One region of the Enterobacter sp. HK169 genome, then DNA from elsewhere that is predicted to be linked to it. Evidence: predicted binding sites of a transcription regulator. Region 1 holds the regulator's gene; each other region holds the start of a gene.
The links. Region 1 encodes CRP, which controls carbon source genes, mostly activating them, when cyclic AMP is high. Its sites were predicted from a motif close to ATGTGANNNNNNTCACAT; they were not measured.

Region 1 (3,144 bases):
ACTGGCCGACCGGGTTATCGGGATGCTGGCGGGCGATTTTCTCCAGCGCGCCCAGCTGTTTTTCCATGTTAAAGCGCGTCGGGTAGCGGTGGTAGAGAATATCATCGGCCAGGATCCGCAGACGTGCCGATACGGTCTGCGCGTTCCAGCGGATCACCGCTTCGGCGTGGCTGCGCTCGACCAGCTTTTGCACCTCCTGCGGGTGGTGAAGGCTTACGGAGATATGCTCCTGTAGATCCAGCCCGACCTGGAAGGTGCGCAGCAGCCGCTTGTACTCGTGGTTCTTGTTGGCGGCGAGCATATGCAGCTGCTGATAGCACTGGCTTATGAGATCCACCACCTTCTGCTGGCGCGTCAGCAGCGGCGGTAAGGATTTTTCCGGATCGGTGTGCTGGGTGAGCAGGGTGTATTTGGCCTCGCAGTAATCCGCAAGCTGCACATAGAGCAGGCTCAGGGATTCACGCAGCGGCTGCTCCCGCCACAGCCAGAACCAAAACCAGTTAAACAGCCCGTACCATAATGTCCCCAGGGCGTAGATCAGCAGCGGCTCCCACACCGGCATGTTCCCGGCGAGGCTCAGCGTGAAAATGGCCGCAATCAGCGAGGCGGGAAGCAGGCGAGCATGCAGCGAACTGATTTCCGCCGTGACGCCAAGGGTCATCGCCAGTACGGTCAGGATCAGCGGCAGCGGGATATCCCGGGCAAGCAGGAGTTGTACGGCGAGGCTACAGCCCGCAAACAGGCAGCCACCAACGATCAGGCGTTTGAAAAAACGCTTATGCGGCGTGTCCAGACCGGCGATGTTGCAGCAGGCGGGCACGAGGGAAAACAGCAGGCCTTGCTGAAGATGTCCGAGGATCAGGCCTATGGCCACAGGAAGACACAACACCAGCGTTTGCCGCAGTGCGTAGTTAACTTCCGGGTGATAGATCAGCCTGCGCCACATGGGGAGTAGAGACAAAAACGGCGTGACACCTTGCGATGGCACGCCGTTTAAGCGGAATTAACGCGTTCCGTAGACCACGATGGTTTTACCGTGGGCGGAGATCAGGTTTTGATCTTCCAGCATTTTCAGGATACGGCCCACTGTTTCACGGGAGCAGCCGACGATCTGACCAATTTCCTGACGGGTAATTTTAATTTGCATGCCGTCCGGGTGGGTCATGGCGTCTGGCTGTTTCGCCAGGTTCAACAGGGTTTGTGCGATACGGCCGGTAACGTCCAGGAAGGCGAGGTTACCCACTTTCTCTGACGTGACCTGCAGACGGCGCGCCATCTGGGAAGAAAGACGCATCAGGATGTCAGGGTTAACCTGAATCAGCTGACGGAACTTCTTGTAAGAAATTTCAGCCACTTCACATGCTGTCTTTGCTCGAACCCAGGCGCTACGTTCCTGGCCCTCTTCAAACAGGCCCAGTTCACCGATGAAATCGCCCTGGTTCAGATAAGAAAGGATCATCTCTTTCCCTTCTTCATCTTTGATCAGCACTGCCACCGAGCCTTTAACGATGTAATACAACGTTTCCGCTTTTTCACCCTGGTGAATCAGCGTGCTCTTCGATGGGTACTTATGAATGTGGCAATGAGACAAGAACCATTCGAGAGTCGGGTCTGTTTGCGGTTTGCCAAGCACCATGCGCTGTTATCCTCTGTTATAAGCTGTCACCAGAGTCATCAGATGCATCCGGACTCTGGGGTTGCAATCGAATTCTTACCCATACCCTGGGAAGTCGGCTACCGTAACGTTTCGCAGCCAGTAAAGTTTGATGTCCTCTGCATACACGTGTAACGTCAATGTATTACTGTAGCATCCTGAGTGTTTTAGCATAGCTTTCGCCGCGTGTCTCCTGGTGTCTCGCTTCAGCATGATGCAGGTCGCCTTCCATTGCGATAAATGTAACGCACACGTAATCTGTCACCAAAAATGCAACGTTGGAGTTAATGAATATGCAAGCGCGCGTGAAATGGGTTGAAGGTTTAACGTTCCTGGGCGAGTCCGCGTCAGGACACCAGATTTTGATGGACGGTAACTCCGGCGATAAAGCACCCAGCCCAATGGAAATGGTGCTGATGGCGGCAGGCGGATGCAGCGCAATTGACGTGGTGTCGATTCTGCAAAAAGGACGTCATGACGTGACGGATTGTGAGGTTAAACTCACGTCAGAGCGTCGCGAAGAGGCGCCACGCCTGTTCACCCATATTAACCTGCACTTTGTGGTCACCGGTAAAGAGCTGAAAGACGCGGCGGTCTCGCGTGCGGTGGACCTGTCTGCGGAGAAGTACTGCTCTGTGGCGTTAATGCTGGAGAAAGCGGTAAAAATCACGCATTCGTATGAAGTGATCGAGGCGTGATTGATGGGGCATCGTGCGTGTTGATGCCCTCACCCTAACCCTCTCCCACAGGGAGAGGGAACATGCTCACGCGATCTGCTTCCCTTCCATCAGTCGCTCCACCAGCGGCGTCATGATGAGCTCCATCGCCAGCCCCATTTTTCCGCCCGGCACGACTAACGTATTCATGTGCGAAATAAACGAGCCCTGCAGCATTGCCAGCAGCCAGGGGTAATCAATGCCTTCGAGATTGCGGAAATGGATCACCACAAAGCTCTCATCCAGCGACGGGATGCTTTTGGCCGCGAACGGGTTGGAGGTGTCCACCGTCGGCACGCGCTGGAAGTTGATATGGGTGCGGGAGAACTGCGGCGTCAGGAAGTTAATGTAATCCTCCATGGAGCGCACCACGGAGTCCATCACCGCTTCGCGAGAATGGCCACGCTCGCTCATGTCACGCGTCAGCTTCTGGATCCACTCCAGGTTAACGATAGGGACCACGCCGACCAGCAGATCCACGTGGCGCGCCACATCGTGTTGAGGGGTGACCACGCCGCCGTGCAATCCTTCGTAAAACAGGACGTCGGTGGGTTCCGGCAGCGGCTGCCACGGGGTAAAGGTTCCCGGCACCTGATTCCAGGGTACGGCTTCATCATAGGTGTGCAGATACTTGCGGGACTGCCCTTTGCCGCTCTTACCGTACTCTATAAAGGTTTGTTCCAGCAGGCCAAAGTCATTGGCCTCCGGGCCGAAGTAGCTGATGTGTTTACCCGAATCGCGCGCCTTACGAATGGCCATGTCCATCTCCGGACG
Region 2 (3,144 bases), 2.2 Mb from region 1:
CTGACGGTTTTGACGCCTTCGCCTCCCCTAACCTGCAGCCGCTGCTGGAGGCCGGGATTCATATCCGTCGTCTGGGCACGCCGCCTGCGCCGAACACCGCCGGCGAGCTGATCGTGCATCCGATCACTCCGCAACCGATTGGCGTGGTCACTATCTACCCGGGTATCTCCGCCGACGTGGTGCGTAACTTCCTGCGCCAGCCGGTGAAAGCGCTGATTTTGCGCTCCTATGGCGTCGGCAACGCGCCGCAGAACGGCGAATTCCTGAAAGAGCTTCAGGAAGCCAGCGAGCGCGGAATTGTAGTCGTGAACCTGACCCAGTGTATGTCCGGAAAGGTCAACATGGGCGGCTATGCCACCGGCAACGCGCTGGCGCACGCCGGAGTTATCAGCGGGTTCGATATGACCGTTGAGGCAACGCTGACTAAACTTCACTATTTACTGAGTCAGGATCTGGACATTCAGTCTATTCGCAGCGCGATGATGCAAAACCTGCGCGGCGAGCTGACCCCGGACGAATAAGGAGTGCTCATGAAGCAACGCGCCCTGTTACTGGTCGATTTGCAAAATGATTTCTGCGCGGGCGGTGCGCTGGCCGTCGCCGAAGGTGACAGCACCGTTGACGTGGCAAACACGCTGATTGACTGGTGCAAAGCCCGCGGTGAAGCGGTTGTCGCAAGCCAGGACTGGCACCCGGCGAATCACGGCAGCTTTGCCAGCCAGCACGACGTCGAGCCTTTCACTCAGGGTGAACTCGACGGGCTGACGCAAACCTTCTGGCCGGATCACTGCGTACAGCAGACGGAAGGCGCGGAGCTGCATCCGCTCCTGAACCAGAAAGCCATCGACGCGGTGTTCCATAAAGGTGAAAACCCGGCTATCGACAGCTATAGCGCGTTTTTTGATAACGGGCATCGCCAGAAAACGGCGCTGGACGCGTGGTTACGCCACCATGAAATCACGGAGCTGATCGTGCTGGGCCTGGCGACGGATTACTGCGTGAAGTTTACCGTGCTGGACGCGCTCCAGTTGGGGTATACCGTCAGCGTCATCACCGACGGCTGCCGCGGGGTAAACATTCACCCGCAGGACAGCGCTCAGGCGTTTATGGATATGGCTGCGGAAGGCGCAACGCTGTATACGCTCGAAGACTGGCTGGAAACACAGGCGTAGTCTTTTACGCCCTCTCCCTGTGGGAGAGGGTATCAACCTGCACCGTTATTGCATTTTCATCGTCGCAATCGGCTTCGGCGTGATGCCAAAGTCTTCTTTCAGCTCGCGCTTGCTCTTCATGACCATCTGGCCTTTGGTGTCGATCGTCATGTGCTGCGCGTCGGTGTTATTGCGCGCCTGCCACAGCATCACCAGCTGCAAACTATTCTCTTTTTGCTCCGGCGTCAGCGCAACGCCGTCGGGCCATTTTCCCAGTTCTACGGCGGTCACCAGACGCTGATAAATCTCCGGCGTCATGCCGCTAATCATGTCATCAATATTCACTCTCGCGCCCTTTCAAAGGAATAATTTGCTGAATCGTTTTTTCAACCCTTAATCTGGTCACCGTTTTCATCATCGGTGAAGCTCATTGAGGCTGAATTTACGCAGAAACGCTCGCCCGTAGGCTGGGGGCCATCCGGGAAGACGTGCCCAAGGTGCGCATCGCAGTTGCCGCAGCGAATTTCCGTACGCACCATGCCGTGCGACGAGTCGGTCAGGTAGCGGATGGCCTCATCGCTCACCGGCTCGTAGAAACTCGGCCAGCCGCAGCCAGAATCAAATTTCGTTTGTGAATTGAACAGAGGCGCATCGCAGACCAGGCAGTGGTAGACGCCGTCTCGCTTGTTGTGCAGTAAACGCCCGGTGAACGGCGGTTCCGTTCCGTGATTCTGCGTCACGTAAAACTGCATTTCTGTGAGGTTTTTTTTCAAATCGTCAGGGTTACGTTGGTTCGACATATGCTTACATCTCGCTGTAGAAACAGACATCTTTCAACCCGGATTCTAACAAAACATTAACACCCTTGCGTGCACTTTTGATCTAAACTTATGTGTCGCGAATAAGCGGTCAGGCAATTGTGATCACGTTCACATTTTTATCCTGCGAGGACTTTAAAATCCCGGCTCAGCCCCCATATGGGTGCAAGCTCAAAGGGAAAGTGAGGCGAGTCAGTCGCACAAACGTTAGTCACAGGATTGATTTGTCGCAATGATTGACACGATTCCGCTTGACGCTGCGTAAGGTTTTTGTAATTTTACAGGCAACCTTTTATTCACTAACAAATAGCTGGTGGAATATATGACTATCAAAGTAGGTATCAACGGTTTTGGCCGTATCGGCCGTATTGTTTTCCGTGCTGCTCAGAAACGTTCTGACATCGAAATCGTTGGTATCAACGATCTCCTGGACGCTGAATACATGGCGTACATGCTGAAGTACGACTCAACTCACGGTCGTTTCGACGGCACCGTTGAAGTGAAAGACGGCCACCTGGTTGTTAATGGCAAAACCATCCGCGTTACTGCTGAAAAAGACCCAGCTAACCTGAAATGGAACGAAATCGGTGTTGACGTTGTTGCTGAAGCAACCGGTATCTTCCTGACCGACGAAACTGCGCGTAAACACATCACCGCTGGTGCGAAGAAAGTTGTTCTGACTGGTCCTTCCAAAGACAACACCCCAATGTTCGTTCGTGGTGCAAACTTCGAAACTTACGCTGGCCAGGATATCGTGTCTAACGCATCCTGCACCACCAACTGCCTGGCACCGCTGGCTAAAGTTATCAACGACAACTTCGGCATCATCGAAGGTCTGATGACTACCGTTCACGCGACTACCGCTACTCAGAAAACCGTTGATGGCCCGTCTCACAAAGACTGGCGCGGCGGCCGTGGCGCGGCTCAGAACATCATCCCATCCTCTACCGGTGCTGCTAAAGCTGTAGGTAAAGTACTGCCAGAACTGAATGGCAAACTGACTGGTATGGCGTTCCGCGTTCCAACTCCTAACGTATCCGTTGTTGACCTGACCGTTCGTCTGGAAAAAGCTGCTTCTTATGAAGAAATTAAGAAAGCAATCAAAGCTGCTTCCGAAGGCGCAATGAAAGGCGTTCTGGGCTACACCGAAGACGACGTTGTATCTACCGATTTCA
Region 3 (3,144 bases), 1.9 Mb from region 1:
ACATCGTCGGCAACCTGTATGTGTCCAACGGTATGTCCGCCGGTAACACCCGCAATGAAGCACGCGTGCAGGGTCTGTCTGAAGTTTTCGAACGCCACATTAAAAACCGCATCATCGCTGAATCCATCAGCCTGCCAGAAATTCCGGCAGACGTGCTGGCGCGCTACCCGGGCGTAGTGGAGTCCATCGCTAAGCTGGAAGCAGAAGGTTTCCCGATCTTTGCCTATGACGGCTCGCTGGGCGGTAAGTATCCGGTTATCTGCGTAGTGCTGTTTAACCCGGCCAACGGTACCTGCTTCGCCTCATTCGGCGCGCACCCTGACTTCGGCGTGGCGCTGGAGCGTACCGTTACCGAGCTGCTGCAGGGCCGTAGCCTGAAAGATCTCGACGTCTTCACCCCGCCAACGTTTGACGATGAAGAAGTGGCCGAGCATACCAACCTTGAAACCCACTTCATCGACTCCAGCGGTTTAATTTCCTGGGATATGTTCAAGCAGGACGCCGACTATCCGTTCGTGGACTGGAGCTTTGCCGGTACCACGGAAGAAGAGTTCGCCACGCTGATGGCGATCTTCAACGCGGAAGATCGGGAAGTTTATATTGCCGACTACGAACACCTTGGCGTATACGCGTGCCGCATTATTGTTCCAGGCATGTCCGACATCTACCCGGCTGAAGATCTGTGGCTGGCGAATAACAGCATGGGCGCGCACCTGCGCGAAACGCTGCTGGCTCTGCCGGGCAGCGAGTGGGAGAAAGAAGATTATCTGAACCTGATCGCCCAACTGGACGAAGAAGGCCACGATGACTTTACCCGCGTACGCGAACTGCTGGGCCTGGCGACCGGTAAAGACAACGGCTGGTATACCCTGCGCATCGGTGAGCTGAAAGCGATGCTGGCCCTAGCGGGTGGCGATTTGGATCAGGCCCTGGCCTGGACCGAGTGGACCATGGAATTCAACCAGTCGGTCTTCTCTGCCGAGCGCACCAATTATTACCGCTGCCTGCAAACCCTGCTGCTGCTGGCCCAGGAAGAGGATCGCGAGCCGCTGCAATACCTGAATGCTTTCGTGCGGATGTACGGAGCTGAGGCCGTAGAAGCAGCCAGTGCAGCCCTGAGCGGCGAAGCGCCGTTCTATGGTCTGCAGGCTGTTGATAGCGATCTGAAAGCCTTCCCGGCGCATCAGTCGCTGCTGAAGGCCTACGAAAAACTGCAGAAAGCAAAAGCCGCTTACTGGTCAAAATAAGCGCACATAACATTACCAGCTGTAGGCGTATTCAATCGTCTGGGCTATATTACGGGGCAATTTCATTGCCCCGTTTTTTATTTTCTTCGGCAATGACTGTTGATTGTAATAATAAAGTTAAACATGGGTAAATATAATAATATTTACCTGGGCTTTACTGTTACTTTTTATGGTAAATACTCCATATTAATTAACTGCGTCAGAGGTGGCTGAACGAAAAAATTCAACTCTTTTCATAACTTTTAAAATTTATTTTTATACGGATAATCAAATACTTACTCCGCATTTGCTGTAAAACCATACACACTGCGGGCCTATAAGCCAGGCGAGATATGATCTATATCAATTTCTCTTCTATAATGCTTTGTTAGTATCTCGTCGCCGACTTAATAAAGAGAGAGTTAGTGTGAAAGCTGACAACCCTTTTGATCTTTTACTCCCTGCTGCGATGGCCAAAGTTGCCGAAGAAGCGGGTGTCTATAAAGCAACGAAACACCCGATGAAGACGTTCTATCTGGCGATCACGGCTGGTGTGTTCATCTCTATCGCTTTCGTCTTCTACATCACCGCCACCACCGGTACTGCCGGAATGCCTTTCGGCATGGCCAAACTGATTGGCGGCATTTGCTTCTCACTGGGTCTGATTCTCTGCGTCATCTGCGGCGCCGACCTCTTCACCTCAACGGTGCTGATTGTCGTGGCAAAGGCCAGCGGAAGAATTACCTGGGGTCAGCTGGCACGCAACTGGCTTAACGTCTACGTGGGTAACCTGGTTGGCTGTCTGCTCTTTGTTTTGTTGATGTGGCTTTCTGGCGAGTACATGACCGCCAACGGTGGCTGGGGCCTTAACGTCCTGCAAACCGCCGACCACAAAATGCACCACACATTTATCGAAGCCGTTGCTCTCGGCATCCTCGCTAACCTGATGGTCTGCCTGGCTGTATGGATGAGCTACTCGGGTCGTAGCCTGATGGACAAAGCCTTAATTATGGTTCTGCCGGTTGCGATGTTTGTTGCCAGCGGCTTTGAGCACAGTATCGCGAATATGTTCATGATCCCAATGGGCATTGTCATCCGCGACTTTGCAAGCCCGGAGTTCTGGACCGCAGTTGGTTCATCCCCGGAAAGTTTCTCTCACCTGACTATTATGAATTTCATTACTGATAACCTGATCCCTGTCACTATCGGGAACATTATCGGTGGGGGTCTGTTAGTTGGGTTGACATACTGGGTCATTTACCTGCGTGGCGACGATCATCATTGATGGTTTTCTCAGGCAGTAAATAAAAAATCCACTTAAGAAGGTAGGTGTTACATGTCCGAGCTTAATGAAAAGTTAGCCACAGCCTGGGAAGGTTTTGCGAAAGGTGACTGGCAGAATGAAGTAAACGTACGTGACTTCATTCAGAAGAACTATACCCCGTATGAAGGTGACGAATCCTTCCTGGCTGGCGCAACTGACGCGACCACCAAGCTGTGGGACAGCGTAATGGAAGGCGTTAAACTGGAAAACCGCACTCACGCGCCAGTTGATTTTGACACCTCCGTTGCTTCCACCATCACTTCTCACGATGCTGGCTACATCAACAAAGCCCTTGAGAAAATCGTTGGTCTGCAGACTGAAGCACCACTGAAACGCGCAATCATCCCGTTCGGTGGTATCAAAATGGTTGAAGGTTCCTGCAAAGCGTATAACCGCGAGCTGGACCCAATGCTGAAAAAAATCTTCACCGAATACCGCAAAACCCACAACCAGGGCGTATTCGATGTTTACACCAAAGACATTCTGAACTGCCGTAAATCTGGCGTTCTGACTGGTCTGCCAGATGCGTATGGCCGTGGCCGTATCATCGGTGACTACCGTCGCGTTGCGCTGTACGGTATCGACTTCCTGATG

Region 2: msrB (peptide-methionine (R)-S-oxide reductase MsrB) is a predicted target of CRP. The motif match lies at 2,069-2,086, and genes of this name have one in related genera.
Region 3: focA (formate transporter FocA) is a predicted target of CRP. The motif match lies at 1,578-1,595, and genes of this name have one in related genera.

Annotation. Positions count from the first base shown of each region.
Region 1 is NZ_CP017087.1:2,545,856-2,548,999, reverse strand. Features, by position in the region: gene EnteroDNA1_RS12185 (YccS/YhfK family putative transporter) at 1-946, opposite strand, end outside; gene crp (cAMP-activated global transcriptional regulator CRP) at 1,004-1,636, opposite strand; gene EnteroDNA1_RS12175 (OsmC family protein) at 1,948-2,352, shown strand; gene EnteroDNA1_RS12170 (phosphoribulokinase) at 2,419-3,144, opposite strand, start outside.
Region 2 is NZ_CP017087.1:187,845-190,988, reverse strand. Features, by position in the region: gene ansA (asparaginase) at 1-521, shown strand, start outside; gene pncA (bifunctional nicotinamidase/pyrazinamidase) at 531-1,172, shown strand; gene EnteroDNA1_RS01000 (YeaC family protein) at 1,218-1,481, opposite strand; gene msrB (peptide-methionine (R)-S-oxide reductase MsrB) at 1,538-1,951, opposite strand; gene gapA (glyceraldehyde-3-phosphate dehydrogenase) at 2,292-3,144, shown strand, end outside.
Region 3 is NZ_CP017087.1:4,473,530-4,476,673, reverse strand. Features, by position in the region: gene ycaO (30S ribosomal protein S12 methylthiotransferase accessory factor YcaO) at 1-1,247, shown strand, start outside; gene focA (formate transporter FocA) at 1,654-2,511, shown strand; gene pflB (formate C-acetyltransferase) at 2,563-3,144, shown strand, end outside.